DNA from 2 places in the Actinomadura sp. ATCC 39365 genome. Region 2 is predicted to be linked to the other one. Evidence: predicted binding sites of a transcription regulator. Region 2 holds the regulator's gene; the other holds the start of a gene.
What was found. The regulator HrcA, encoded in region 2, represses chaperone genes, less so after heat shock. The targets are predictions, from matches to a motif close to TTGGCACTCTCNNNNNGAGAGTGCCAA.

Region 1: a site for HrcA is predicted at 1,856-1,882, ahead of groL (chaperonin GroEL). Genes of this name have one in related genera too.

The regions. Positions count from the first base shown of each region.
Region 1 covers NZ_CP184335.1:1,545,464-1,559,714, reverse strand. The annotation lists gene groL (chaperonin GroEL) at 117-1,745, opposite strand; gene ACNF49_RS08015 (cold-shock protein) at 2,088-2,288, opposite strand; gene ACNF49_RS08010 (MoaD/ThiS family protein) at 2,532-2,807, opposite strand; gene thrC (threonine synthase) at 2,833-4,065, opposite strand; SAM riboswitch class I at 4,079-4,219, opposite strand; gene ACNF49_RS08000 (RNA polymerase sigma factor) at 4,299-4,853, opposite strand; partial or broken gene ACNF49_RS07995 (alpha,alpha-trehalose-phosphate synthase (UDP-forming)) at 4,885-6,308, shown strand; gene ACNF49_RS07990 (MFS transporter) at 6,350-7,534, shown strand; gene ACNF49_RS07985 (hypothetical protein) at 7,512-8,096, opposite strand; gene otsB (trehalose-phosphatase) at 8,204-8,974, opposite strand; gene ACNF49_RS07975 (DUF3263 domain-containing protein) at 9,014-9,313, opposite strand; gene ACNF49_RS07970 (SAM hydrolase/SAM-dependent halogenase family protein) at 9,434-10,240, shown strand; gene ACNF49_RS07965 (hypothetical protein) at 10,370-10,933, shown strand; gene ACNF49_RS07960 (S8 family serine peptidase) at 10,930-12,114, shown strand; gene ACNF49_RS07955 (Zn-ribbon domain-containing OB-fold protein) at 12,141-12,548, shown strand; gene ACNF49_RS07950 (lipid-transfer protein) at 12,545-13,732, shown strand; gene ACNF49_RS07945 (ABC transporter ATP-binding protein) at 13,781-14,251, opposite strand, start outside.
Region 2 covers NZ_CP184335.1:9,719,561-9,733,811, reverse strand. The annotation lists gene ACNF49_RS46580 (DUF6297 family protein) at 1-29, opposite strand, end outside; gene ccmA (heme ABC exporter ATP-binding protein CcmA) at 1-1,348, opposite strand, end outside; gene ACNF49_RS46570 (hypothetical protein) at 1,495-1,812, shown strand; gene ACNF49_RS46565 (MOSC domain-containing protein) at 1,924-2,556, shown strand; gene ACNF49_RS46560 (glycoside hydrolase family 18 protein) at 2,584-3,828, opposite strand; gene ACNF49_RS46555 (styrene monooxygenase/indole monooxygenase family protein) at 3,891-5,096, opposite strand; gene hemW (radical SAM family heme chaperone HemW) at 5,152-6,369, shown strand; gene ACNF49_RS46545 (DUF4870 domain-containing protein) at 6,362-6,706, opposite strand; gene ACNF49_RS46540 (DUF3097 domain-containing protein) at 6,990-7,799, opposite strand; gene ACNF49_RS46535 (DUF456 domain-containing protein) at 7,817-8,644, opposite strand; gene hrcA (heat-inducible transcriptional repressor HrcA) at 8,801-9,814, shown strand; gene dnaJ (molecular chaperone DnaJ) at 9,826-10,968, shown strand; gene ACNF49_RS46520 (16S rRNA (uracil(1498)-N(3))-methyltransferase) at 10,978-11,703, shown strand; gene ACNF49_RS46515 (hypothetical protein) at 11,722-12,348, opposite strand; gene ACNF49_RS46510 (SigE family RNA polymerase sigma factor) at 12,345-12,857, opposite strand; gene ACNF49_RS46505 (histidine triad nucleotide-binding protein) at 13,137-13,481, shown strand; gene ACNF49_RS46500 (PhoH family protein) at 13,572-14,251, shown strand, end outside.

The DNA of each region.
Region 1 (14,251 bases), 8.2 Mb from region 2:
TTCGTTACTGTCCGTAGTCAATAACTACTAAACGTGACGCGACCGGACACAACAAAAGGCGGCCGGATCCTTGGAGATCCGAACCGCCTTCTGATGCGTCAGCGACCAGGCGAAGCCTAGAAGTCCATGTCGCCGCCGCCGGGCATGCCGGCCGGAGCAGCAGGGGTCTTCTCGGGCTTCTCGGCGATGACGGCCTCGGTGGTGAGGAAGAGCGCCGCGATGGAGGCGGCGTTCTGCAGCGCGGAGCGCGTCACCTTGGCCGGGTCGATGATCCCGGAGTCGAACATGTTGACGTACTCGCCGGAAGCGGCGTTGAGGCCCTCGCCCGGGGTCAGGTTGCGCACCTTCTCCACGACGACGCCGCCCTCGAGGCCCGCGTTGACCGCGATCTGCTTGAGGGGCTCCTCAAGAGCCTTCTTCACGATCGCCGCGCCGGTGGCCTCGTCGCCGTTGAGCTCGAGCTTGTCGAACGCCTTGGCGCCGGCCTGCAGCAGCGCCACGCCACCGCCGGGGACGATGCCCTCCTCGACGGCCGCCTTGGCGTTGCGCACGGCGTCCTCGATGCGGTGCTTGCGCTCCTTGAGCTCGACCTCGGTCGCCGCGCCGGCCTTGATGACCGCCACGCCACCGGCCAGCTTGGCCAGGCGCTCCTGCAGCTTCTCGCGGTCGTAGTCGGAGTCGGTGCGCTCGATCTCGGCGCGGATCTCGTTGACCCGGCCGGAGATCGCCTCGGCGTCACCGGCGCCGTCGACGATGGTGGTCTCGTCCTTGGTCACCACGACCTTGCGGGCGCGGCCGAGCAGGTCGAGGGTGGCGGTCTCGAGCTTGAGGCCGACCTCCTCGGCGATGACCTGACCGCCGGTCAGGATCGCGATGTCGCCCAGCATGGCCTTGCGGCGGTCGCCGAAGCCCGGGGCCTTGACGGCCACGGAGCGGAACAGGCCGCGGATCTTGTTGACCACCAGGGTCGCCAGGGCCTCGCCGTCGACGTCCTCGGCGATGATCAGCAGCGGCTTGCCGGACTGCACGACCTTGTCGAGCAGCGGCAGCAGGTCCTTGTTGGCCGAGACCTTGCTGTTGACGATCAGGATGTACGGGTCTTCGAGAACGGCCTCCATGCGGTCGGAGTCGGTCACGAAGTACATCGACGTCATGCCCTTGTCGAAGCGCATGCCCTCGGTGAGCTCGAGCTCGAGACCGAAGGTGTTGCTCTCCTCGACGGTGATGACGCCTTCCTTGCCGACCTTGTCCATCGCCTCGGCGATGAGCGAGCCGATCTCGGGGTCGGCGGCGGAGATGGAGGCGGTGGAGGCGATCTGCTCCTTGGTCTCCACGTCCTTGGCCAGCTTGGAGAGCTCCTCGCTGACCCGCTCGACGGCGGCCTCGATGCCCTTCTTCAGGGCCATCGGGTTGGCGCCGGCGGCGACGTTGCGCAGACCTTCGCGCACCAGAGCCTGGGCGAGCACGGTGGCCGTGGTGGTGCCGTCGCCGGCGACGTCGTCAGTCTTCTTGGCGACTTCCTTGACCAGCTCGGCGCCGATCTTCTCCCACGGGTCCTCGAGCTCGATCTCCTTGGCGATGGAGACACCGTCGTTGGTGATCGTGGGAGCGCCCCACTTCTTCTCCAGCACGACGTTGCGCCCCTTGGGGCCCAAGGTCACCTTGACGGCGTCGGCGAGCTGGTTCATACCGCGCTCGAGACCGCGCCGGGCGTCCTCGTCAAACGCGATCATCTTGGCTGCCATAAGGCTAGACCTCCCAGATGCAGGGTGGCGTGTCCTGGACCGAGCCGACGCCCGCGACGGCATAGGCCTGCATCTCCGTTCGGCAGACCCCATCGTCTCGATCCGAGTTGTTGGCACTCTGCCACACAGAGTGCCAACGAACTGTTTAGCACTCTACCCTGCCGAGTGCAAGCCACGGGCACCCCACCCCAGCTCATCGGGCAGGTCATCGGGTGCGCCGGTTCGTACGGCGAGCCGCCCCGGAGGTGCGACCCGCCGTGCGAAGCCGACGGAGGAAACAGTGGCGAGCCGTACGGACTGCGCTGCCGCACGTCCCACCTGGTGCATACCAGCGAGGGTGAATCAGACCGTGCGGACGGACTCCGCCTGCGGCCCCTTCTGGCCCTGCGTGATCTCGAACTCGACACGCTGTCCCTGTTCGAGAGAGCGGTACCCGTCCATCATGATCGCTGAGTAATGGACGAATACATCCTTACCACCGTCTACCGCGATGAAGCCGTAGCCCTTGTCCGCGTTGAACCACTTGACGGTGCCCTGCGCCACTTCCGACTCCTCTTACTGGGCTCGCAGATCTCGCCCATTCCTTCGCGAGACCCGTAATCGCATGACTTTTGGGAAAATCAGCCAGACGATCGCCCTCGACCATACCTGTGGCACGGGGTTTGGCAACAGAGTCAACCGACAAAACGCTAATTTCATCGAAGGCTGAGTCGTTCGAGGTTGAATTTGGTTCTAAAACAAGAAGGCGCCCACAAGGGGCGCCTTCAAGAGTCGGTGGTCCGGCGGTCAGCCGCCCGCGACGGCAGGGATGATGGAGATCTGAGCGCCTTCAGGGGCGGGAGTGTCCAAGCCCTCGGCGAAACGGACATCCTCTTCACCAACGTATACGTTGACAAAACGACGAATCTTGCCCGATTCATCCAGAATTCTCGCGCCGATCCCCGGGTAGTCGGAGTCGAGCTTGGCGAGAACGTCACGAAGAGTCGCCCCTTCGCCACTCACCTCGGCGTTACCCCCGGTGTAAGTGCGCAGAATGGTGGGAATCCGCACAGAAACGCTCATGGTTTTTGTTGCCTTTCCTGGATTGTCAGACAGTCGCGCGGAACGCGTCGAGAGAGGGCCGGATCACGGCGGTGGGCCGCGCGTCGTCGCTGATCGCGTCGAGCGTCTTGAGGCCGTCGCCGGTGTTCAGCACCACGGTCTCGGCCTCGGGGTCGAGCCTGCCCGTCTCGACGAGCTTCTTCAGCACGCCCACCGTGACGCCGCCCGCGGTCTCGGCGAAGATGCCCTCGGTGGAGGCCAGGAGCTTGATGGCGGCGACGATCTCGGGGTCGGTGACGTCCTCGACGCCCCCGCCCGTGCGCCGGGCGATGTCCAGCACGTACGGCCCGTCGGCGGGGTTGCCGATGGCCAGCGACTTGGCGATCGTGTCCGGCTTGACCGGCTGGACCACGTCGTGCCCCGCCTTGTACGCCGTCGAGACCGGCGAGCACCCGGCCGCCTGGGCCCCGAACACCTTGTACGGGGTGTCCTCGACCAGCCCGAGCGCGATCAGCTCCTTGAACCCCTTGTCGATCTTCGTGAGCTGGGAGCCGGAGGCGATGGGGATGACGATCTGCTCGGGCAGCCGCCAGCCGAGCTGCTCGGCGATCTCGTACGCGAGCGTCTTGGACCCCTCGGCGTAGTAGGGCCGCAGGTTGACGTTGACGAACCCCCACTGCTCGCCCAGCGGGTCGCCGATCAGCTCGGAACAGAACCGGTTGACCTCGTCGTACGTGCCGTCGATGCCGATCAGCCGGCCGCCGAACACCCGGGCCATGGCGATCTTGGCCGCTTCGAGGTCGGCCGGGATGAACACGCACGCGTCGAGACCGGCCCGCGCGGCGGCGGCGGTGACCGCGCCGGCGAGGTTGCCCGTGGAGGAGCAGGAGAGCGTGTGGAAACCGAAGTTCCTGGCCGCCTCGACGGCGATGGCGACCACCCGGTCCTTGAAGGAGTGGGTGGGGTTGCCCGAGTCGTCCTTCACGTGCAGGGACCGGATGCCGAGCGCCTTGCCGAGATTGCCGGCCTTGACCAGCTTCGTCCAGCCCGGGTTCATGTTGGGCTTGCTCGCCACGTCGGCGGGGACCGGGAGCAGGGAGCGGTAGCGCCAGATGTTGGCGGGGCCGGACTCGATGTCCGCGCGCGTCACCTGGCCGAAGGAGTAGGCCGCTTCGAGCGGCCCGAAACACTCCAGGCAGGCGAAGCTGGGGCCCAGGGGGTAGCGCGTGCCGCACTCGCGGCAGGACAGAGCGACGGCAGGACCAAAGTCGAGCGACATGAAGCGAGGCCTTCCCTCATCTTCGCCCGCGGCCACCTTGACCGCGAACCGGAATTGGCACCTTGTCCCGGTCGGCCTCGCCAGGTCGCGAGTACAAGCCGGGAGGGTTGCCGGGGCTTCGCAGGGCCGGTCCCTCCACCCCTCTGGATGAGCAATATTCAGTTGTCGAAAAGGACTCTACCTTCTCAAGTGGCGGAAACAACCGCCCGTCTCACGATTTGAGAGGACACGTCTCACCGATAGTCCTCCCCGAGGACTCCCTGCACGTACTTGCGGGCCTGGTGGATGCGGGACTTGGCCGTGCCGAGCGGGATGTTGAGCTGCTCGGCCACCTCGTTGTAGTCGAGCTGGACGATGTCGCGCAGCACCAGCGCCTGGGCCAGGTCGGGCTTGTCGGCCTCCAGCGCCTCCATCGCGTCGAGCAGGTCGAGCCGCGAGCCGGCGATCACGCTGACCCGCCGCGCGTCCGGCTTCTGCATCGGCAGCTCCTCCGACGTCTGCTCGGCGGCCCTGCGCTTCAGCGAGCGATACGTGGTGCGCGCGCAGTTGGCGGTCACGATGTGCAGCCAGGTGCTGAACCTGGCCCGCCCCTCGAACCGGCCGATGTTGCGCGCCACGGCCAGCAGAGTGTCCTGCGAGGCTTCTTCCGCGTCCTGGTGATAGGGCAGGATCCGGGCGCAGTGGCGCATCACGTCAGGCTCGATCCTGGCCAGGAGCTCGCCGAGCGCGCGATGGTCTCCGGCCGCGGCCGAGCGGGCGAGTTCCTCGGTTAGCTCATCTAGCGCCATAGCTGGGATCCTATGGGCGAAGGGAGCCCAAATGAACAGCGTTCTCGTGGCGTCCAACCGCGGGCCGGTCTCCTTCACCGTCGACGACGACGGTGAGCTGACCATGAAACGCGGTGGTGGCGGCCTCGTCTCGGGCCTGTCGGGGGTGGCCAAGGAGCACGGCGTGCTGTGGGTGTGCGCCGCGCTGTCCGACGGCGACCGCAGCGCCGTGCGCCTGGCCCCGGGGGCCGGCTCGACCGCGGCGGCTACGACACGGGCGCCCTGCGGATGCTCGACATCCCCGCGGCCACCTTCCACCGCGCCTACAACGCCGTGGCCAACTCGACCCTCTGGTTCGTCAACCACCTGCTGTACGACATCCCCAACTCCCCCAGTTTCGGCACCAAGTTCCGGCGTGAGTGGGAGTCCTACCGCGACTACAACGGCGCGTTCGCGCTGGCGCTGGCCGAGGAGGCCGGGCACGGGGCGCGCGTGATGGTCCAGGACTACCACCTGACGCTCACCCCGGCGATGCTCCGCGCCGAGCGGCCCGACCTGCGCATCGCCCACTTCAGCCACACGCCGTGGGCGCCTCCCGAGTACTTCTCGCTGCTGCCGGACGCGGTGACCAGGGAGGTGCTCGACGGCATCCTGGGGGCCGACCACGCGGGCTTCCTCACCGCCCGGTGGGCGGGGGCGTTCATGGACTGCTGCGAGGCGCTGCTGGGCGCGCGGGTGGACCGCGCGGCCGGCACGGTCACCCACGAGGGCAGGACGACCCGCGTCGGCGTGCACAGCCTGGGCGTGGACGGCGCGGCGCTGTGGGCGCGGGCCTGCGAGCCCGACGTCGAGTCGCACATGGCCGCGCTGGCCGAGCAGGTGGCCGGCCGCCGGCTGATCGTCCGCATCGACCGCACCGAGCTGTCCAAGAACATCGTGCGCGGGCTGCTGGCCTACCGGGAGTTCCTGGCCGCCCATCCGGAGTGGCACGGCAAGGTGGTCCACCTGGCCTTCGCCTACCCCAGCCGGCACGACCTGCCCGAATACCGCGAGTACACCGCGTCGGTGCAGCGCTGCGCGCGCGAGATCGAGGACGAGTACGCCACCGAGGACTGGGATCCGGTCATCCTCAACGTCAACGACGACTACCCGCGCTCGCTGGCCGCCTACCGGCTGGCGGACGTGCTGCTGGTCAACCCCATCCGCGACGGCATGAACCTGGTCGCCAAGGAGGGGCCGGTCCTGTCGCCACGCTGCGCCCTGGTGCTCTCGCGCGAGGCGGGGGCGGCGGCCGAGCTGGGGCCGTACGCGCTGGTGGTCAACCCCTACGACGTGAGCGGCACGGCGGACGCGCTGCACGAGGCGCTGGTGATGCCCGAGGACGAACGCAGGCGGCGCCGCGACCGGCTGCACGAGGCGGCCACCGCGCTGCCGCCGCACAAGTGGCTGGAGTCCCAACTCGACGCCCTGCTTTAACATGAGAAGTCGGGTTCACTGCCAATGACGGAGGCTGCCGGGTGTCGACGGTCTCAGTGCCCATCAGACTCGTCCGGGACCGTCCGACCTGGCTCATCTACTTCCTGCTCGGCACGTTCGCCACGTTCGTGTACGGCCTGAGCGCCGCCCTCCCGCTCCTGCGCGCCGACCAGCGCACCACGGCCACCGTCGCCGGGCTGCACGGCACCGCCATGGCGGTCGGGACGATCGGCGCCGGGCTCGCGCTCCCCCTGCTCACCCGGCTGCTCGGCCGGCGCTCGACGTGCTGGTTCGGCCTGGCCGGGATGAACGCCGGCGTGCTGCTGGTCATGGCCACCTCCGCGCTGCCCCTGACGCTGCTCGGCTACGGCGTGGCCGGCGGCTTCGGCTCGGTCATGCTCTACGCGGCGATGGCCGAGCTCAGCGACCACCACGGGCCCGCCGGACCGGCCGCGCTCAGCGAGGCCAACGCCGTGGGCGTGCTGGTGGGGATGGTGGCGACGTTCGTGCTGAGCCAGGTGGCGCAGAGCGCGCTCGGCTGGCGGTCCGCCCTGCTGGTCACCCCGGCCGTCAGCGCCCTGCTCGCGCTGGCGCTGGGCCGCTCCTGGCCCGCGCCCCGAAGGGCCGCCGGAGGGCAGGGCGACGTGGTCACCGGGGAGGCCGTCCCGGCGCGGGAGGGCGGCGGGTGGCGCTTCCATCTGGCCGGGGGCGTGCTGTTCTGCTGCGTGGCGCTGGAGTTCTCGTTCAACCTGTGGGCCGCCGACCTGTTCGCCCTCAGGACGGGCGTGACGGCGGCCGTCGCGGCGACCGGGCTGACGGCGTTCGTCAGCGGCATGGCGGCGGGCCGGTTCGCGGGCGCGCAGCTCGCGCTGCGGCTGCCGGCCACGCCGCTGCTGGCCGGCGCTCTGGGGCTGATGGCCTTCGGCTGGGTGCTGTTCTGGGCGAGCACCGCGCCGATCCTGTCGTACGTGGGGCTGGCGCTGAGCGGGCTGGGCGCGTCGCTGCAGTTCCCGCTCGCGCTGAGCACGCTGATCAGCGCCTCCGGCGACCGGGCGGACCGGGCGGCGGCCGCCTCGCCCGTGTGGGCGGGCGCCGCCATGGCGATCGGCCCGCTGCTGCTCGGCGCGCTGGCCGACGGCTACGGCACCGGGAACGCGTTCCTGCTGGTGCCCGTGGTCATCGGCCTGGCGGTCGCCGGGGTGCTCATCTCCAGTCGGCGTACTTGAGCGTGTCGGCCAGGCCGGGCGTGTCCCACTGGTCGACGACGAGGATCCGGCTCTTCGGCAGGTACCACTCGCGCTGCGTGAAGCGGGCCTTGACGCCGCCGCCCGAGTAGCTGACGCACGTGGCCTGCCAGGCGTTGTAGGCGGCCTTGTGCCCGGCCCCCATCTGCCGGTAGCCCCTGGTGACCTTGGGCCCGATCACCTCGCCCCACTTGCGGTTGAGCGGGCAGGGCTGCACGTCGCTGGCCGGATAGTACGGGTGCTTGCCCGTGTAGGGCCCGAACCCCTCGGCGCCCCGCTTGATCGCGCCGGGACCGAGGATGTAGAACGCGTCGCACTCCGGCGAGCCCCAGCCCTGCGGCTTGGCGCACCGGCCGGTGACCACCTGGACGACGTCGCCGCCCTTACGGTGGACCACCCACTCGATCGGGATGTAGAGCGTCAGGCCGCCGCGCAGCTTGAGCTGCTGGGCGGGGGCGGCGGAGGCGGCGCCGGGGGCGGCGAGCACGGCCGCCAGGGTCGCCAGGGCCGCGGCCGAGGCGGCGGCGAGAGATCGTCGTGACATGCGCACCACCGTAGGATCCGCCACTTGCAGCCCAATCACGAACGGCTGAAAGCCGCGAGCCGGCCCAAACGGCGCAAGGCCGCGAGCCGGCTCACGAACGGCTGCGCTCAGGGGCGGGTGAAGGCCGTCGTCAGCTCGCGCAGCAGCGCCACCACGCCGTCGGGCCCGTCGACCACGATGTCGGCCCGCTCGGCCAGCGCGGTCACCTCGGCCGAGCCGCTGCACACGGTCACGCCGGGCAGCCCCGAGGCGCGTACGGCGTCGAAGGCGGCCAGGTCGCCGAGGTCGTCGCCGACGAACATGACGGACCTGGCGTCCCGCTCGGCCAGGAACAGCCCGAGCGCGTGGCCCTTGTCCATGCCGGGCGGGCGCAGCTCCAGGACCATGCGGCCGGGCTCGATCACCAGGCCGTGTTTCGCGGCCAGCTCGGCCAGCGGCTCGCGCAGCACGGCGAGCGCGCCCTCGGGGTCGGGGGCGCGCCTGGTGTGCACGGCCACCGCCCTGCCCTTGTCCTCGATCACCACGCCGTGCAGGCCGAGCGCGTCGAGCAGCAGGGGCAGCTCGGCCCGGACGCGCGGCACGCCGGGTGGCGGCGGCGGCGCCGAGACACGTCCGTGCTCCCACCGTTCGAAGCCGTAGTGGCCGAGCACCACGAGGCCGGGCACGTCGGCCAGGCCGGGCCCGAGTTCGAGCGCGGTGGCCGCCGGCCTGCCGGTCACGATGGCCACGGCGCCGACGTGCGCGCCCAGTTCGGCGAGCACGGCGGGGGCCTCGGGGTGGATCTTGGCGGAGGCGGGATCGGGCACGATCGGCGACAGGGTTCCGTCGAAGTCGAGCCCGATCACGGCGCCGGACGGATCTTTAAGGATCGCTTCCATACCAGGGATGTTCCTCACGCGGCTGCCGTACCCAGCCGGTCAGGGACGCATGCCGAGCCGTCTCGCCGCACGGTCGCGCTGACGGGTGGAGCGCAACCTTCGCAACCGTTTGACCAGCATCGGGTCCTGCTCCAGCGCCTCCGGTCTGTCGATCAGCTCGCCGAGCAACTGGTAGTAGCGGGTGGCCGAGAACCCGAAGGTCTCCTTGATGGCCTGCTCCTTGGCGCCCGCGTGCCGCCACCATTGGCGTTCGAAGGCGAGGAGTTCGAGATCACGGTCGGTGAGGGGTGGCTGGGACGGTTCCTGGGCAGCACTGTCACCGCTGAGCGGTGCTCCCATGGTGTCCTCCTCGGGAAGGGGCGTGCGACGATCACATCGCACGCTTCGCGGCCCGTGGCCAATCGTAATGTGCGATCTGCGGCTGTTCACGGCGGATTGCCGGACGTACAGTCACCAAATGTGACCCCAGTCATCACGCTCCTCACGGACTACGGGCTCGAAGACGGCTATGTGGCCGCCTGCCACGGAGTGATCGCCGGGATCGCGCCCCAGGCGCGGGTGATCGACGTGTGCCACCTCGTCCCGTCCGGCGACGTACGGCGGGGCGCGGCGATCCTCGCCCAGACCATCCCCTACCTGCCGGAGGGCGTCCACGTCGGCGCGGTCGACCCCGGCGTCGGCGGCGCGCGGCGGTCGGTGGCGGTCGAGGCGGGCGGCCGGGTGTTCGTCGGCCCCGACAACGGCCTGCTGTCCTGGGCGGTGCACGCCAGCGGCGGCGCGCGGGCCGCGTACGCGCTCAGCAACGAGGAGCACTTCCTGCGGCCGGTGTCGCCGACCTTCCACGGCCGGGACGTCTTCTCGCCGGTCGCCGGGCGGCTGGCCGGTGGCCTGGACCCGGCCGAGCTGGGCCCCCGGGTGCCGGTCGAGCGGCTGGTCACGCTGCCCGCGCCGACCTCGCTGCTGCGGGAGGGCTCGGTCGAGGGCGAGGTCCTCTCGGTCGACCGCTTCGGCAACACGCAGCTGTCGATCGCGGCCGGCGACCTGCAGGCGCTGGGTGTCCAGGTGGGCGACACGCTGGGGGTGTGGCTCGGGCGGCGGCAGCTCGCGATGCCCTTCCGGGCGACGTTCGCGGCGGTGCCGCCGGGCGAGCTGGTGGCGTTCACGGACTCGGCGGGGCTGATCGCCATCGCGGTCAACTCCGGCGACGCGGCGCAGCGGCTGGGGCTCCCACCTGGGGCGCATGTCCGACTTTCGCCGACACCCTAGGGCGAATAGCCGCATAACATCAATTACTCCGCGTATCGGGCTGTTTACCGAAGCGTCGGAACGAATCATCGGCCGCGTGCCAGAATGCACGGCAGATCGGGCGTCCCTCCCCTCCCGTTCGAGGTTGACGTGTACCAACTGTCCGTCGTGCTGCTCTCCATCCTGTCCGTGTTCTGGCCGCAGGCCGACGCGCCCGTGCCGGAGCGCTGGCACGCCTGGCCGGTGACGCGGATCTTCCCCCTGGTCGTGCCGGGCCTCAGCCCGTCGGGGGCCAGGGTGACGTACGTGCTGGCGGGCGTGGCTCCCGAGGCGCCGTGCCGGGTGGCGTTCCAGCCCGCCGCGGTGCGGCCCGGCTGCCTGACCGCCCTGCGGGCCACGTACGCCGACAGCACCCAGACGTACGTGGCCACCGTCGGGATCGCCGTGCTCGGCGTGCCGGGCGCCGGGACGTACCGCGGGGCGCGCCCGCCCACCGTGCGGCCCGTCGCCTTCCCCGGCGGGCCGGCCGAGCGGTTCGGCCGACGGCAGTACTTCACCGGGGCGCTGGCCGGGTCGGGCGACCCCTACCTCGTGGCGACGGCCGCGGGATACGCCGACGGGCGGGCGTACCGGCCGGGCGACCGCGCCGCGCCGCGGCTGCGCGGGGTCGCCCGGCAGCTCGCCGAGACGTTGTACCGGGCGCTGACCCGATGAGGGTGCTCGCGTCCCTGCTGCCGGCTCTGATCCTGGCGGCCGGGGTCGCGGGCGTGGCGTCCAGCGCCACCGACGACGTGCGGACGGCGGCCTCGCCGAGCGTCCCCGGCGGCGTCGGCGCCGCCGCGCGGGCCCGGCAGTGGCAGCTCGGAGCGCTGCGCGCGCCCCGGGCGTGGCGGGAGAGCCGGGGCGCGGGCGTGCTGGTGGCCGTGCTGGACACCGGCGTGAACGGCCGCCACCCCGACCTGCGCGGGGCCGTCACCCAGGGCCCCGACCTGACCGGCGCGCCCCCGCGGCTCTGGGGGCACCACGGCACCGCCATGGCCGGCCTGATCGCCGGCCGCGGGCACGGCGAGGGTCGCGCGGAGGGCGTGGTCGGCGTGGCCCCCGCGGCGCGGGTGTTGTCGATCAGGGTCACGCTGGAGAACACCGACCCGCTGCGCGCCGAGCAGCGCGCCGGCCGCCGCGACGCCCTGGCCGCCGGCATCAGGTACGCGGTCGACCACGGCGCGGACGTGATCAGCATGTCGCTGGGCGGCGGCAGCGGCGCGTGGGAGGGCTCGGCGGCCGAGGAGGAGGCCGTGCAGTACGCGCTCGCCCGCGGCGCTGTCCTGGTGGCCTCGGCGGGCAACGACGGCGACACGGCCAACAGGAAGAACTTCCCCGCCGCCTACCCGGGCGTGATCGCCGTGGGCGCGGTGGACCGGCGGCTCAGGGTGGCCCCCTTCTCCAACCGCCAGGACTACCTGTCGGTGGTCGCGCCGGGCACGGACGTCGTCACGGCCGACGGCGGCGACGGGTACGTGGTGGGCGACGGCACCAGCTCGGCGGCGGCCATGGTCGCGGGCGTGGCGGCCCTGGTGCGGTCGGCACAGCCGGAGCTGTCGCCGTACCAGGTGCGCACGGCCATCGAGCGCGGCACCAGGAGACGGCCGGCGCGCGGCCACAGCCCCGCCTACGGGCACGGGGTGGCCGACGCGCCGCTCGCCCTGCGGGAGGCCCGGCGGCTGGCCCACGGAAGGGTTTCGCCGGCCGCCCGGCCCGGCCCGTACTTCGGGCGGGGGCCGGCCCGGCCGCCCGCCTCCAGGGCGCCGGTCGTGGCCGGGATGGTGGTGCTGGCCGCGGCCATGTCGGCGCGGGTGGTCGCGACCCGGCGGAGGCGCCGGAGGGATTCACCCTAGCAAGCGCTTGTGTGATACTCCTGGCTATGACCTTAGCGATCGACGGCTGGTTCGCCATCGACGGTGACGGCGCCACCCACCTCATCGGCACCACCTGCCTGACCTGCGGGACCGTCGCCTTCCCGCCGCAGCCCGGCCTGTGCCGCAACCCGCGCTGCGAGGGCGAGGAGACGGCCGAGGCCCGGCTGCCGCGGCGCGGGCGGGTCTGGTCCTACACCGAGGCCTGCTACCCGCCGCCGGAGCCGTACGTGGCGGAGCGGCCGTACCGGCCTGTCACGCTGGCCGCCGTCGAGCTCGACGGCGGCGGGCTGGTGGTGCTCGGCCAGGTCAAGGACCTCACGGCCGGCGACCTGGAGGTGGGCATGGAGCTGGAGCTCGTGCACGGGCCGCTGGCCGACGGCCCGCTGGTGTGGATGTGGGGGCGGGCCTCGTGAGCGCGGTGGTGGTGCTCGGCGCGGGCATGCACCCGTGGGGCAAGTGGGGACGTCCCTTCGCCGAGTACGGCGTCGCCGCCGCCCGCGCCGCCCTCCGCGACGCCGGCGTGGCCTGGACCGATGTCCAGTACGTGGTGGGGGCCGACACGATCAGGAACGGCTACCCCGGCTTCGTCGCCGGCGCCACCTACGCCCAGGCGCTCGGCTGGACGGGCGCCAGGATCGCCTCCTGCTACGCGGCCTGCGCGTCGGGGGCCCAGGCCGTGGACATCGCGCGGACCAGGATCATGGCCGGGCTGTGCGACGTGGCGCTGGTGGTGGGCGCGGACTCCACCCCCAAGGGCTTCTTCAAGCCGGTCGGCGGCGACCGGCACGACGACCCCGACTGGCTGCGCTTCCGCCTGCTCGGCGCGACCAACCCCGCCTACTTCGGCCTGTACGCCCGCAGGCGCATGGCCCTGTACGGCTCCACCAGCGAGGACTTCGCCGCCGTCAAGGTCAAGAACGCGCGCGCCGGCTCGCTCAACCCCATGGCCCGCTACCGCCGCCCGGTCACGGCGGATGAGGTGCTCGCCTCCCCCATGGTGGCCGACCCGCTGCGCCTGATGGACATCTGCGCCACCTCCGACGGCGGCGCCGCGGTCGTGCTGGCCTCGGAGGCGTACGCCAGGCGACTCGGCGCGACGGCCCCGGTGCGCCTGGCCGCCGTCTCCACGGTGACCCCGACCTTCCCCAACGCGCTCCTGGAGCTGCCGAACTTCGCCACCGAGTCCTGCGCCGCCGTCCCCGCGCCCGAGAGGCCCTTCAGGGCCGCGATCGCGCACGCGGCCTACGAGGAGGCCGGTCTGGGCCCCGAGGACGTCTCCTTCGCCGAGGTGTACGACCTGTCCACCGCCCTGGAGCTGGACTGGGTCGAGGACGTCGGCCTGTGCCCGCCGGGCGAGGCGGACAAGCTGCTGCGGGCGGGCGAGACCGCGCTCGGCGGCCGGGTGCCGGTCAACCCGTCGGGCGGCCTGGCCTCCTTCGGCGAGGCGATCCCGGCCCAGGCGATCGCGCAGCTGTGCGAGCTGACGTACCAGCTGCGCGGCGCGGCGGGCGGGCGGCAGGTGCCGGGCGCGCGCGTCGGCCTGGCGGTCAACCAGGGGCTGTTCGGCCACGGCTCGGCGATCGTGGCCACCACATGAGAAGGCCCTCCGGGAAGTTCTCCCGGAGGGCCCCATGGTCCGGCGCGGTCAGCCCGCGTGCACCACGTCGTGCGTCTCGGCGAAGTGACAGGCGCTCTCGTGCCCGGTCCCCGTCCGGATCTGCAGCAGCGGCTCCTCCTCCGCGCAGATCTCCTGCGCCTTCCAGCAGCGGGTGCGGAAGCGGCAACCCGACGGCGGGTTGGCGGGCGAGGGCGGGTCGCCCTGCAGGATGATCCGCTCGCGCTGCTCCCGGCCCTCGGGGTCGGGAACCGGCACCGCCGACAGCAGCGCCTGCGTGTACGGATGGGCCGGCTTGTCGTAGATCTCGACGTCCTTGCCGAGCTCCACGAACTTGCCCAGGTACATCACGCCCACCCGGTCGGAGATGTGGCGGACCACCGACAGGTCGTGGGCGATGAAGATGTAGGCCAGGTTGAACTCGTTCTGCAGCCGCTCCAGCAGGTTGATCACCTGGGCCTGGATCGACACGTCCAGCGCCGAGACGGGCTCGTCACAGAC
Region 2 (14,251 bases):
CGGGCCAGGACGGCGGCGAGCGCGGCCATGGCCGACGCCGTGGCGGTGAGCGCGGGCAGGGGGCGCTCGCGGCGGCCGCGAGCGCCGTACGGGCCTGGCCGCTGACGGCGACCACGGCCAGCACCAGGAGCGCGACCAGCACGCCGGTCAGCCAGAGGTTCCAGGCCGGGGAGGACTGGGCGAGCATCGCCAGCGCCATGCCCGCCACGCTCGCCGCCGTCGCCAGCGCCAGCGCGGCCAGCAGCCGCCACACCAGCGCGCCGGGCGCGCCGAGCGCGGCCAGCAGCCCGAGCCCGAGCAGCAGCCCCGCCACCAGCGCGACGAACATGAGCACCCGCCCGGTACGCCCGAGCAGCCGCCGCCGGTCCAGCGGCGAGGTCAGCAACCAGGACGCCTCGGCCGCGGGCACCATCACCGGCCCGGCCACCCGAGCCAGCGCCAGGCAGCCCGCGAACCCCAGCAGCACCAGGGCGACGCCCGCGCCCATCCGCCCCGGCTCGACCGTCCCGCCCAGGCCGGACACCACCGACGACAGCGGCTGCCCGACGACGGCGAGCAGCATGCACAGGCCGAACAGGCTGACGTAACGATCGACCAGCCCGGCGGGGGCCCGCCCGCGCGCCCGGACGAACGCCCGCACCGACCGCACGCTCACCTCGCCCGCGCTCACCGCCCGGCCGCCTTCCCCGCCAGGCCGGTCTCCCGGGCGACGGCGTCGTGGCCGCTCATGCGGGCACCCCCGCGGGGAGACCCGGCGGGCGGCGCCCGCGAGGGTCTGGTCGTGGGTGGCCATCACCACGGTGCCGCCCTCGTCGGCGTACTCCTCCAGGAGTTCGCCGAGCCGGACGCGGAAGGCCGCGTCGAGGCCGCGTTCGGGCTCGTCGAGCAGCAGCAGCGTGCTCGGCCTGAGCAGCGTGGCGGCCAGGCAGAGGCGCTGGCGCTGGCCGGTGGACAGGTTGAGCGGCGGCGCGTCGGCCCGTTCGGTCAGCGCGAACTCCGCCAGCGCCGAATCCACCGTCATGCGGGCCTCGGCGTACACGGCTCCCATGAGCTCCAGGTGCTCGCGTGCCGTGAGCCCCGGGTACCAGGCGGGCTCGTCGCCGAGCAGCGCCACCGCGCGCCAGAAGGGCGCGTCGTCGGCGGGCTCGGCGCCGAACACGCGGACCCCGCCGGAGGTGGCGGGCTGGAGGCCGGCCAGGCAGCGCAGCAACGTGGACTTGCCCGAGCCGTTGGGCCCGACGACCGCCACGACCTCACCCGGCTCGACGGCCAGGTCGAGCCCCCGGAGCACCGGATTGCCCCCGAGCTCGACGGACAGGTCCGTGACTTCGATGATCAAACCGCTCACCGTTCGAGCGTAGCCACCCCGCCGGCCGTCCGCGTGACCGGCCTGCGGGGCCTTTCCGCGGCCTCGCCGAGGGCGGGAGAGCCGATTCTGTCGGTGCCGGTCGCTACCTTTGCTGTTCCCGAACACCAGTGCTACTGGAGGGTGACGTGATTGCTTCTGAGCGATTCGAGCGTGCCGCTGTGCTGGGGGTGGCCGTGGCGGAGGAGACCCGGCGGCTGCTGCGGCTTCACCTGAGACCCGCCGAGGTGGGCGGCGACGGCAGGGTGGTGGTCGACGTGCCCTATCCCGACGCGGCGGTGGTGGCGGCGCTGCTCGACGTCGCGGCCGAGTGCTTCGGCGAACGCGGCGGCTCGGTCGAGGAGACCAGGCAGGCGGCCCTGGAGACCCTGTTACAACTGGCCGAGTTCGACGCCGACTCCCAGCTCGCCCAGGTGGTGCCGGAGCCGGGCGACAGGCGCGGGTGACGGCTCGGCGAACAGGCCAAATGGGCACATATTCGTTCTTCTGCGTCGATGGGCTGAGAAAAGCGGAAAAATCGGTGCGTCACGTGCCTGTCCGTCCGCTACCGTCGCGGCATGCGCATCCTCTCCGTCAACGTCGGGCTGTCGTCCGATGCGGAATGGGCCGGCAAGCTCGGCCGTACGGCGATCGACAAGCGGGCCGTGCCCCACCGGGTGGCGGTGCTGCGCAACGGCCTGGCCGGCGACGAGCGGGCCGACAGGCCCAACCACGGCGCCCCCACCCACGCCGTCTACGCCTACGCCCGCGAAGACTACGACTGGTGGCAGGGCGAGCTCGGCCGCGACCTGCGCGACGGCCGTTTCGGGGAGAACCTGACCACCGCCGGCCTCGACGTCAACGATGCCCTGGTGGGCGAGCGGTGGCGCGTCGGCAGCGCCCTGCTGGAGGTGACCGGCCCGCGCATCCCCTGCGTGGTGTTCCGCAACTGGATGGACGAGCCGGGCTGGCTCAAGCGCTTCACCCGCGCCGCGCGGCCGGGCGCCTACCTGGCCGTGGTGGAGCTGGGCGAGCTGGGCGCGGGCGACGAGGTGGAGATCGTCTCGCGCCCGGAGACCGGCATGACCGTGGCGGACGCCTTCCGCGCCCGCCACGGCGACACCGACGCGCTGGCCCGGGTGCTCGCGGTCCCCGGCCACGACCCGGAGTGGGACGAGATGGCCGCGCGGGCCGGCCGGGCGGGCGGCTAGAGACCGTCCACCCGGCCGGGCGCCCGTCTAGCGCAGGACGGAGTACAGGGCCGAGGTGAGGGAGGCGCGGGCGTCGTCCTGGTCGATCGACCACATCATCGAGCCGCCCAGCCCCTTGAGCCGGATGTAGGCCGCCTTCTGCAGCAGCGACGCCGGGTCGTCGTAGGACCAGAACTCGTTGCCGTCGTACAGCCACATCGCGCCGGTGCGCAGGTCCCGGTAGCGCTTGCCGGGCTTGGCCGCCAGGTCCTTGTAGTCCTCGCTGCCCGGCCCCCACTTGCCGGCTGCCGGTCCGGTCGCGGGCTGCCAGAGGCCGTCGCCGCCGCCGGTCACGCCGGTCCAGCCCTGCCCGTACGCGGGCACGCCCACGACGATCTTGCGGCCGGGCGCGCCGCGCGACAGGTAGTCGCGGACGGTCTGGTCCACGCTGTACCTGACGGGGTTGGGGTCGCGGCGGTCGTTGAACAGGTTCCCGTTGTGCCCGGTCCGCGATTCCCACGTGCCGTGCAGGTCGTACCCCTGGACGGTGGCGAAGTCGAGCGAGCGGAACACGCGGCGCACCTCGAACCCGGCGTCGATCTTCGCGGCGGCGGCCGGGAGGAAGGCCGTGAGCTGGGAGCTCGCCGAGAAGGCCCGGAGCTGGGCGCGCAGTTCCTCGACGAAGAGGGTGAAGTTCCGCCGGTCCTCGGGCCTGATCACGTTCCCGTCGTTGCCCGCCGAGCCCGGCCACTCCCAGTCCAGGTCGACGCCGTCGAACACGCCGGCGCCCGCGCCCGGCTCGAGGCCCGGCAGGTTGCCGCGCAGCCACAGGTCGACGCACGACCGGGCCAGCGCGGACCGCGACTCGGCGGTGAGCACCGCGTCGGAGAAGTACTTGGACCCGGTCCAGCCGCCGAGCGAGATCAGCACCTTGAGGCCGGGGTGCTTGGCCTTGAGCTTGCGCAGCTGGTTGAGGTTGCCGTTGAGCGCCTGGCCCGGCTGGTCGGCGACGCCGTCCACGCTCTGCTCGGCCGGCACCGGGCGCTGCCAGTCGGCCCAGGGGTCGGCCGAGTAGCAGGAGCCCTCGGCGTTGACGAAGCCGAAGGCGTAGTTGAGGTGGGTGAGCTTGGCGGCGGCGCCGCTGGTATCCACGTCCTTGACGTGGTAGTTGCGCCCGTACACGCCCCACTGGATGAAGTAGGCGACCCGCTTGAATCCGGGATGGGCCTCGGCGGGCGCGGACACCGCCGTGAGCCCGAGTAAGAGCGAGAGTGCGAGGAGGATCTTCTTCACGGGCGCTCCTGGGGGTGAACTTATAAGAAACTTTCCTATAAGTTGACGCGATCGTAGAACCGTCACCCCGTGCCGTCAACGACGCGCGCCACCTCCTCGGCGCTGGAGAACAGCCGCCACGCGCGCGCCGGGTCGCCGAACAGCGACAGCACCAGATCGGCCACCTCCTGCCTGGTCGCGGCGGCGGCGAGCAGGGTCAGGACGTGCTCCGCCGGAGGCCGCAGGAAGGCGTTCGTCCACGCGACGACCGGCTCGGCCGCCACCCACATGCGCCGGGCCGTCTCCCGCGCGAACGCCGCGTCGTACGGCCCGCCCGCCGCGACGGCGTCGGCCGCGATCCAGGCGCAGGCCGAGCCCAGGTTCGCGCCCTGCCCGGTGATCGGGTCGTTGGTGACCCAGGCGTCGCCGATCGCCAGCGCCACGCCGCCGCCGGGCAACTCGGCCACCGCCTCGCGCACCACCGGCGTGATCGCGCCCTGCAGCAGGTCCTCCGGCCCGAGCAGCTCGAACGCGGCCGGATCGAGCTGCTCGGCCAGGCGCGGCGCGTGCTCGGGCAGCAGGGCGAGCAGCGTCTTGCAGAACTCGTCGGCGGGCACCCGGGCCAGCACGTCGAGCGGCCCGCCGGGGATCGCCTCGACCAGGACGCCGCCCCGCACGCCCGACCGCGTCATCATCGCCATGCACAGGATCTCGCCGCAGTCGGGCGAGATGTTGAAACCGAAGGCCGGCCCCGGATCGAACCCGTGGAACAGCCCGGCGGCCAGGATCCGCTGCGGCGCCTCGTACGGAGACCACGCCGGAACGCGCGGGAACAGCTCGCGCACCGAGCGCCGCCCGGTGGCCACCACCATCAGCTCGTGCCCTCGGGACCAGCGGGCGACCTGGCCGGCGTCCGGCGGGAGGGGATCGACGACCAGGTGGCCGCCCCTGCTCGTGTAGTCGTCCATGAGCGCAGGCAGCAGCACCCGGAAGTCGACCCCGTGGAACGGCTCCGTCACGCGGCCGGTGAACTCCAGCGGCGGATCGCCCTTGATCGAGAGGCTGCCGCTGACCAGCAGGCAGCCCGGGTCGAGGAAGTGCAGGCTGCCCAGCTCCCGCTCGCGGTCCTGCGCGCGGCCCATCCTGCCGACCGTGTTCGGCAGCCGCCCACGGCCCAGGTCGGCCGCGTCGCCCTCGCTGTAGAGCGTGGTCGCGACGCCGAGCTGCTGGAGTCGCAGGGCCAGCGTCAGCCCGGAGATCCCCGCGCCCACGATTCCGACGCCCGTCATGTGCCGCCTCCTTCGATGGCTCGGAGCACACCCGTGAGCAGGCACACTGGATGACGTGCCATCCACCCTGCCCGACGGCGATCCGGCGCCCGCCTCCGGCGAGCTGCCCGACAGCGCGCTGCGCGGGCTCGGCGAGCGCCCGTTCGGCTTCTACGTGCACGTGCCCTTCTGCGTCACCCGCTGCGGCTACTGCGATTTCAACACCTACACCGCCGCCGAGCTAGGGCCCGGCGCCTCCCATCGCGACTACGCCGACACGGTCGTGGCGGAGGTGCGCCTGGCCCGGCGCGTGCTCGGCGACGCCGACCTGCCCGTGGAGACGGTGTTCTTCGGCGGCGGCACGCCCACGCTGCTGCCTCCCGAGGACCTGGCGCGCGTCCTGGCCGCCATCGACGCCGAGTTCGGGCTGCGGCCGGGGGCGGAGGTCACCACCGAGGCCAACCCCGAGTCCGTCGACCCCGCCTACCTCGACAAACTCCGCCAGGGCGGCTTCAACCGGGTCAGCTTCGGCATGCAGAGCGCGCGTGAGCACGTGCTGCAGGTGCTCGACCGCAGGCACACGCCGGGCCGTCCGGCACGGGCCGTCAAGGAGGCGCGGGCGGCCGGGTTCGAGCACGTCAACCTCGACCTGATCTACAGCACGCCGGGGGAGTCCGACGACGACTGGCGGGCCTCGCTGGCCGCCGCGATCGAGGCCGGGCCCGACCACGTGTCGGCGTACTCGCTGATCGTGGAGGAGGGCACCAGGCTCGCGGCCCGGATCCGGCGCGGCGAGCTGCCGATGCCCGACGACGACGTCGCCGCCGACCGCTACCTGATCGCCGAGAAGATGCTGACCGAGGCCGGTTTCGGCTGGTACGAGGTGTCCAACTGGGCGACCTCCGAGCAGGCCCGCTGCCGGCACAACCTGCTCTACTGGACCGGCGGCGACTGGTGGGCCGCCGGCCCCGGCGCCCACAGCCACGTCGGCGGCACCCGCTGGTGGAACGTCAAGCACCCGGCCGCCTACGCCCAGCGCCCGGCGGCGGGCACCTCGCCCGCGCACGCGCGCGAGGTGCTCACCGACGACGACCGGGCCGCCGAGCGGCTGATGCTGGAGCTGCGGCTGGTCTCCGGCTACCCGCTCGCCGAGGTCGCCCCCGGCGCGCGCACGTCCGTGGCCAGCGCGCTGGCGCGCGGGCTGCTGGAGCCCGAGCCGTTCAGGGCGGGCCGGATGGTGCTCACCCTCAAGGGGCGGCTGCTGGCCGACGCCCTGATCACCGAGCTCATGTGATCAGGCGGATGGCGAACGGATAGCGGTAGTTCTCGCCCCGGTTGGTGGCTATGGCCGCCTGCACGTGGAAGATCAGCGACACGATCCACACGATCGGGAACAGCAGCAGGCCGACCAGCACGATCGTCAGCACGGTCGCCACCAGGTAGCCGATGAACATGGTGATCTGGAAGTTCAGGGCCTCGGCGGCCTGGTCCCTGACGTAGGGGGACTCGTCCTTCTTCATCAGGTAGATGATCAGCGGGCCGATCCAGGAGACCAGCAGGCCCAGCAGGTGGGAGAGCATGGCCATCGTGGTGTCGTCGCTGCCGCGGCGCGGGCCGAACCGGCCGGGCACGTACGGCCCGGCGGGGTAGCCGTAGCCCGGCTGCTGCCCGTAGCCCGGGGCCTGGCCATGGCCGGGGGCTGGCCGTAGCCCGGCGGCGGGGGCACGTAACGGGGCGGCGAGGGCATGGGACCGGGGTGCGGACCGGGGCCGCTCGGCGGCTGCCGCCCGTAGTCGGGCTGGGAGCCCGGCTGCTGGCCGTAGCCGAGCTGTGGGCCCGAGCCCTGGCCGCGGGGTACGTCGGAAGGCGGGACGTAAGGGGTGGAGTCGTCGGCGGGCGGCGGCGGGTCCTGGCTCATGATGCCTCCGTAACGAAGTCGATCAGTTCCTCGACCCGGCCGAGCAGCTCCGGCTCCAGGTCGGTGTAGGACGAGACGGCGCCCAGAATGCGCCGCCAGGCGTCCGCTGGCTCCATGCGCCAGCCCAGTGCGGCGAGCACGCCCTCCTTCCACGGCACCCCGCGCGGCACGTCGGGCCACCCCGGGATGCGCAGCACGGACGGTTTGACCGCCTGCCAGATGTCGATGTACGGATGACCCACGACGAGCACGTGCGGCGAGGTGATCCGGGCCGCGATCCGGCTCTCCTTCGACCCCGGCACCAGGTGGTCGACCAGCACGCCCAGCCTGCGGCCCGGCTCGGGGGCGAACTCGGCCACGATGGCGGGCAGGTCGTCGACGCCCTCCAGGTACTCGACCACGACCCCCTCGACGCGCAGGTCGTGGCCCCAGATCTTCTCCACGAGCGCGGCGTCGTGCACGCCCTCGACGTAGATCCGGCTCTCCTTGGCGACCCGGGCCCGCAGCCCCTCCACGGCGATGGACCCGGACGCGCTGCGCCTGGGCCCCGCCGGGGCCGCGGCCGCCGGGCGCACCAGCGTCACGGCCCTGCCCTCCAGCAGGAACGCGGCCGGCGCCAGCGGGAACAGGCGGCGTTTGCCGAACCGGTCCTCAAGGGTGACGGCCTCCTTGTCACAGGCCACCACGGCGCCGCAGAAGCCGCTGTCGGCGTCCTCCACGACCAGGTCGAGTTCGGCGGGTACCTTCGGGATCTTGCCCTTGCCCGGCCGCCGCCAATTGCCCGCCAGCACATCACCCTCGTACACACGGGGACCGTAGCAAATCACCCGCTGACCGCAAGGCGCTTACGCGCGCCGCTGCGCCGTACGAGGATGACGACGGTGCCGATGATGCCGATGAGCAGGCCGGCGCCGGGGAACAGGAACAGGGCCGCGACCCCGCCGAACATGCCGCCCGCCGCGGAGAGCAGGTCACGGCCCACGCCGAAGCGGGCCGACGACTCCTCCTGCGTGGCGCAGGTCAGCTGGTAGTCGCCCTTGGCGGGGGCGTTGACGGCGAGGATCTGCTGCCAGGTGGTCCCGCCGGCGCTGAGCGTCTGGGTGCCGGAGACCTTGACCAGCCTGGCCTGGGCCGGGCCGCCGGAGATCTCGCACTGGTAGTTGACCCGCGTGTCGGTGGCGATGTAGACGGCCGGGCGCTTGGCGGGGTCGATCGCGACCTTCACGCTTTCGCCCGCCGCGAACGTGGTCGTCGGGGCCGTGTCCGTGACGCTGCTCAGCACGCCGCCGGCGAACACGACCACGCCCACGACGCCCAGCACGACGGCGACGGCCCACACGACGGCGATCCACCACAGGCGCGGCTTGATCGCCTTGCCGTCGATCCTGGCCGGGAACTGCGGCTGCCGGCCGTACTGGTTGTGGGCGCCGTACTGGTCGGGCTGGGCGTACTGGTCAGGCTGGGCGTATTGGTTCTGCTGGCCGTACCCGGGCGGGGGGCCGTACTGGGCGGGCGGCTGTTGTTGCTGGTAGGGCGGCTGGCCGTACTGCTGGGGCTGGTACGGCTGCTGACCGTACTGGTTCGGCTGACCGTAGTAGGGACCCTGCCCCTGGGGCGGTCCGTACTGCGGGGGCTGGGAATTGTCGGTCATGCGGCAAGTGTGAGGCCTGTCGCTTGTAAGTCGCTAGCAACAGGATGGGACCTGGTGTTATCGCACCTTGTGGGCGAGAGCCGTACACTTGGCACTCGGGAACACGGAGTGCTAGACCTGTCGTTTCCCTGTTAGGCAGAGGCAGGAGGTGAGCACGTGCTCGACGATCGGAAGCTTGCGGTGCTCCGCGCCATTGTCGAAGACTACGTGTCCACCAACGAACCGGTGGGCTCCAAGGCGCTGGCGGAGCGCCACAACCTCAAGGTCTCCCCGGCAACGGTCAGGAACGACATGGCCGCTCTGGAGGAGGAGGGCTACATCACCCAGCCGCACACCAGCGCGGGCCGCGTGCCGACGGACAAGGGCTACCGCCTGTTCGTCGACCGGCTCTCGCAGGTCAAGCCCCTGTCGGGGGCCGAGCGGCGGGCGATCGAGACCTTCCTCGCCGGCGCGGTCGACCTCGACGACGTGGTCTTCCGCACCGTGCGGCTGCTCGCGCAGCTCACCAGGCAGGTCGCGGTCGTGCAGTACCCGACGCTGACCCGTTCCACGGTCAGGCACGTCGAGCTGGTCCCGCTCAACGACCGGCGGGTCATGCTCGTGCTGATCACCAACACCGGGCGCGTCGAGCAGCGCGTGATCGAGCTGCCCGAGGTGGTGGAGGACGACCGCATCGCCCATCTGCGCGCGGTGCTCAACTCCTGCCTCGACGGCTGCGGGCTGGGCAACGTCCCCGAGCTGGTCGCCGACCTGCCCGAGCGGCTGCCCGCCGAGGATCGGCCCGCCGTGGCCACGATCCTGTCGGTGCTGCTCGAAACCCTCGTCGAACGCCATGACGAGAAGATCGTGTTCGCCGGCGCGGCCAATCTCGCGGGCGCCGACTTCGCCACCGGCCTGCGCGACGTGCTGGAGGCGCTGGAGGAGCAGGTCGTGCTCATGCGGTTGCTCGGCGAGACTTCCACAGACACCCCGTCCGCGCTCACCGTGCGCATCGGCTCGGAAAACCCCTACCTTCGCGGCACGTCCATCGTCGCAACCGGATACGGTTCTGGCGACAACCAACTGGCCCGGCTCGGCGTGCTGGGGCCCACGAGGATGGACTACCCCGTGACGATGGGCGCCGTACGCGCGGTGGCACGCTACGTCAGCCAGATCCTGGCTGCATCTTAAGAGGTCGATAAGTGGCAAACAGCGACTACTACGCCACCCTCGGGGTGCGCCGTGACGCCAGTCAGGACGAGATCAAGAAGGCCTACCGCCGCCTCGCCCGCGAGCTGCACCCCGACGTGAACCCCGATCCTGAGACCCAGGAGCGGTTCAAGGAGATCACGCAGGCCTACGAGGTGCTGTCCGACCCGAACAAGCGCCAGATGTACGACCTGGGCGGCGACCCCTTCGGCGGCGGCGCGGGTGCGGGCGCGGGCGCCGGTGGCTTCGGCGCGGGTTTCCCCTTCAGCGACATCATGGACGCCTTCTTCGGCACCGCGGGCGGCACCCGCGGGCCGCGCTCGCGCGCCAGGAGGGGCCGCAACGCCACCATCAGGGTCGAGCTCGACCTGCGCGAGACGGCGTTCGGCACCACCCGCGAGCTGGTCGTGGACACCGCCGTGCTGTGCGAGGTGTGCCACGGCGCCGGCGCGGCCCCCGGCACCCACCCCGACACCTGTGACATGTGCAGCGGGCGCGGCGAGATCTCCCAGGTCACCCGCTCGTTCCTGGGCCAGGTCATGACCTCGCGGCCGTGCCCCCAGTGCGGCGGCTTCGGCAGCATCATCCGCCACCCCTGCCAGGAGTGCTCGGGCGACGGCCGGGTGCGCACCCGCCGTACGATCAAGGTCCGCATCCCCGCGGGCGTCGAGGACGGCACCCACATCCAGCTCGCCGGCGAGGGCGAGGTCGGCCCCGGCGGCGGCCCGCCCGGAGACCTCTTCCTGGAGATCGTCGAGCGCGCGCACGAGATCTTCGAGCGGCGCGGCGACGACCTCCACTGCACGGTCCAGATCCCGATGACGGCCGCCGCGCTCGGCACGATCCTCGCCGTCGAGACGCTCGACGGCTCCGAGGAGATCGACGTGCGCCCCGGCACCCAGTCCGGCCAGGTCATCACCATGTACGGGCGCGGCGTGCAGCGGCTCAACGAGTCCGGCAGGGGCGACCTGCTCATCCACGTCAACGTCGAGACCCCGATGCGGCTCGACCAGACGCAGGAGGACCTGCTGCGCGAGCTGTCGAGGTTGCGTGGAGAGGAGCGGCCGCCGGGCAAGTTCGCCCCGGGCCAGCAGGGTTTTTTCTCCCGCCTGCGTGACGCCTTCAACGGCAGGTGACGATCACCCGTGACCGTCCCCGTGTTCCTCGCCGAGGACCTCGACGGCGCCGAGCTGACGCTCGACGGGCCTGAGGGGCGGCACGCGGCCTCCGTGCGGCGCCTGCGCGCCGGCGAGCGGGTCGACCTGACCAACGGCGCGGGCGACGTCGCCGAGTGCGTGGTGCGCGAGGTGTTCAAGGACGGCCTCGCGCTCGACGTGCTCGCCCGCTACACCGTCGAGCCGCCCGCGCGGCGGCTGGTGGTCGTCCAGGGGCTGCCCAAGGGCGACAGAGGCGAGCTGGCCGTCGAGATGATGACCGAGGTGGGGGTCGACGTGATCGTCCCCTGGGCCGCCTCGCGCAGCATCACGCAGTGGAAGGGCGACAAGATCGCCAAGGCGCTGGGCCGGTGGCGTTCCACGGCCCGCGAGGCCGGCAAGCAGGCACGCCGGTTCCACCTGCCCGAGGTGGCCGAGCTCGCCTCCACCGCCCAGGTCGAGGGGCTGCTGGCCGACGCGGCGCTGGGGCTCGTGCTGCACGAGGAGGCCGCCGAGCCGCTGTCGAAGGTGGCGCTGCCGCCCGGCGGCGACATCGTCGTCGTCGTGGGGCCCGAGGGCGGCGTCTCTGCGGAGGAGCTGCGCAGGTTCGCCGCGGCCGAGGCGGTGCCCGTGCTGCTCGGGCCCACCGTGCTGCGCACCTCCACGGCGGGGGTGGCGGCGGCGGCCGTGCTGCTCGCGCGTACCGGGCGCTGGTAGGCCCGGCTCAGGGCGCTCTCACGGCGTCGTGTGCGGCACGTCCACCAGCGGGCTGCTCAGGTCGCTCGGGCCGGTGGGCATGTCGTCCGGCGGGCACTCCTCGGAGGGGCACGACGTCGGCGCGTCGGTCGTCTCCGTCGGGGTCGGCGTGGGGGTCGGCGTGATCTCGGGGCACTCCTGGTCGCCGGTGGGCTCGCCGCTCGGGCAGGGCGTCGAGGACGGCGTCGGCGACGGCGTGGGCTGCCTGGTCGACCTGGCCGTCTCCGCGGGCCGGTGGGTCTCGCTGTGGCTCGGCGGCACGACCACCACGGGCGGGGGCTCGGCGCTGTGACTGTCGGGCCTGGGCGGCGTGGACAGCCTGGTGGAGGAGTTGCCGGGGGTGGTGGTCGAGTTGTCCACCACCTTGACGGGCGTCTCGAAGATCTGGGAGCGCAGCCCGGGAACGACCATCACGATCGTCCCCGCCACCAGCACGGCGCTGACCGCCGCCGCGCCCGCACGCCACCAGAACAGGTTACGGACGCCGCGCCGCTCGATGCGGGCGCGGATGATCTGCAGTCCTTCCGGCGAGGGCACGACCGCGTCCGCCTCTGCGCGGAGCGCACGGCGCAGGACGTCGCCGTACTCGTCGGGGGGCTGGGTCATGACATCTTCTCCAGGACGGACCGCAACGCGGCCATTCCACGGGCGGTGTGGCTCTTGACCGCGCCCTTGCTGATGCCCATGGCGTGGGCGATCTCAGCTTCGGACAGATCTCCGTAATAACGCAGAACCAGTGCTTCTCTCTGTCGGGTCGGCAGGGCGCGTAACGCCTCGATGACGGCGGAGCGTTCCAGCTCGCCGATCGCGCCGTTCTCGGCGCTCGGGGCGTCCGGCAGGCCCTTGGGTGCGTACTTCTCGACGACCGCGCGGTGACGCAGCACGGAACGGGACCGGTTGACGACAGACTGACGCAGGTAAGCGAGTGCTTTGTCGGGATCACGCAGTCTGCGCCAGGCGCCGTGAATGGCGACGAACGCGTCCTGCACGACTTCCTCGGCGGTTGCCATGTCACGCACCAGCAACACCGCGAGACGCACCAATGACCGGAAGTGCGCGCTGTAGAGCGCGGTCACGGCCATGTCGGCATCCCACCCGACCGGCACCGCCCCCATCGACCTGTCGGCCAGAAGGGTTTCGGTGGTCACATCAGTGGGACGCGCGGCCTTCCCAGAGGGTTTACTCTCTTCCGGTTCTGAAGGTTTCCCCGGTTCCTTAGGGTGCATTACCCAGTCGTGTTCCTCGCCAGGTGGCGCTCGCCCGACCCTGAATCATCTTTTTTGCTCTGAAGTGTCGCACACTCACCCTAACCGCGCGGATCTTCGGGCGCACGACACCACGGATTACCGATTCGCAACGGCCAGCCGAACGGTCGCTCTCGATAGGGTACTGCCGTGAGCGACTGCCTCTTCTGCAAAATCGTGGCCAAGGAAATTCCGGCCGACGTCGTCTACGAGAACGCCAGGGCGCTGGCGTTCCGCGACATCAATCCGCAGGCCCCGACGCACGTGCTGGTCATCCCGCGCGCGCACTACCCCGACGCGGCGTCTCTGGCCGCCGCCGACGACGGGCTCGCCGACGACGTGCTCAAGGCCGCGCACGCCGTCGCCGTCCAGGACGGCGTGGCCGAGGGGGGCTACCGGGTCGTCTTCAACACCGGCCCCGGCGCCGGCCAGACCGTCTTCCACGTGCACGCCCATGTTCTCGGAGGGCGTGACCTCACGTGGCCGCCCGGCTGATATTGACGCGAGCAATCAGCCTGGTGCCGGATACGATGGGCGGAGAAGAACACCGAACAGACCGGGAGGCATCAGGCCGCTGGCCTGCCCATGTCCGAACTACATGAATCCCGACGCACGGCACCTCCCTCGCGCACTCAAGCCAAGGTGCTGATTCCGGACGAATACCCGATGGTCAGCCTCCTCGGCTCCCGTGACGAGCTGCTTCGCGTCATCGAGGGCGCCTTCAGGGCCGACATCCACGTGCGGGGCAACGAGATCACCGTCACCGGCAGCCCCGACGAGAGCGGCGCTGTCGTGCGCCTGTTCGAGGAGCTGGTCGAGGTGCTGCGCAGCGGGGGCGAGCTCACGCCCGACGCGGTCGAGCGGAGCATCGCCATGCTGCGCATGACCTCCGACCGTCCGGCCGAGGTGCTCTCGCTCGACATCCTGTCCTCCCGCGGCCGCACGATCAGGCCGAAGACCGTCAACCAGAAGCGGTACGTCGACGCGATCGACCAGCACACGATCGTCTTCGGCATCGGGCCCGCGGGCACCGGCAAGACGTACCTGGCGATGGCCAAGGCCGTGCGCGCGCTGCAGGAGAAGCGGGTCAACCGCATCATCCTGACCAGGCCGGCGGTCGAGGCGGGCGAGCGGCTCGGCTTCCTGCCCGGCACCCTCTACGAGAAGATCGACCCCTACCTGCGGCCGCTCTACGACGCGCTGCACGACATGGTCGACCCCGACTCGATCCCGAAGCTGATGGCCGCGGGCACGATCGAGGTCGC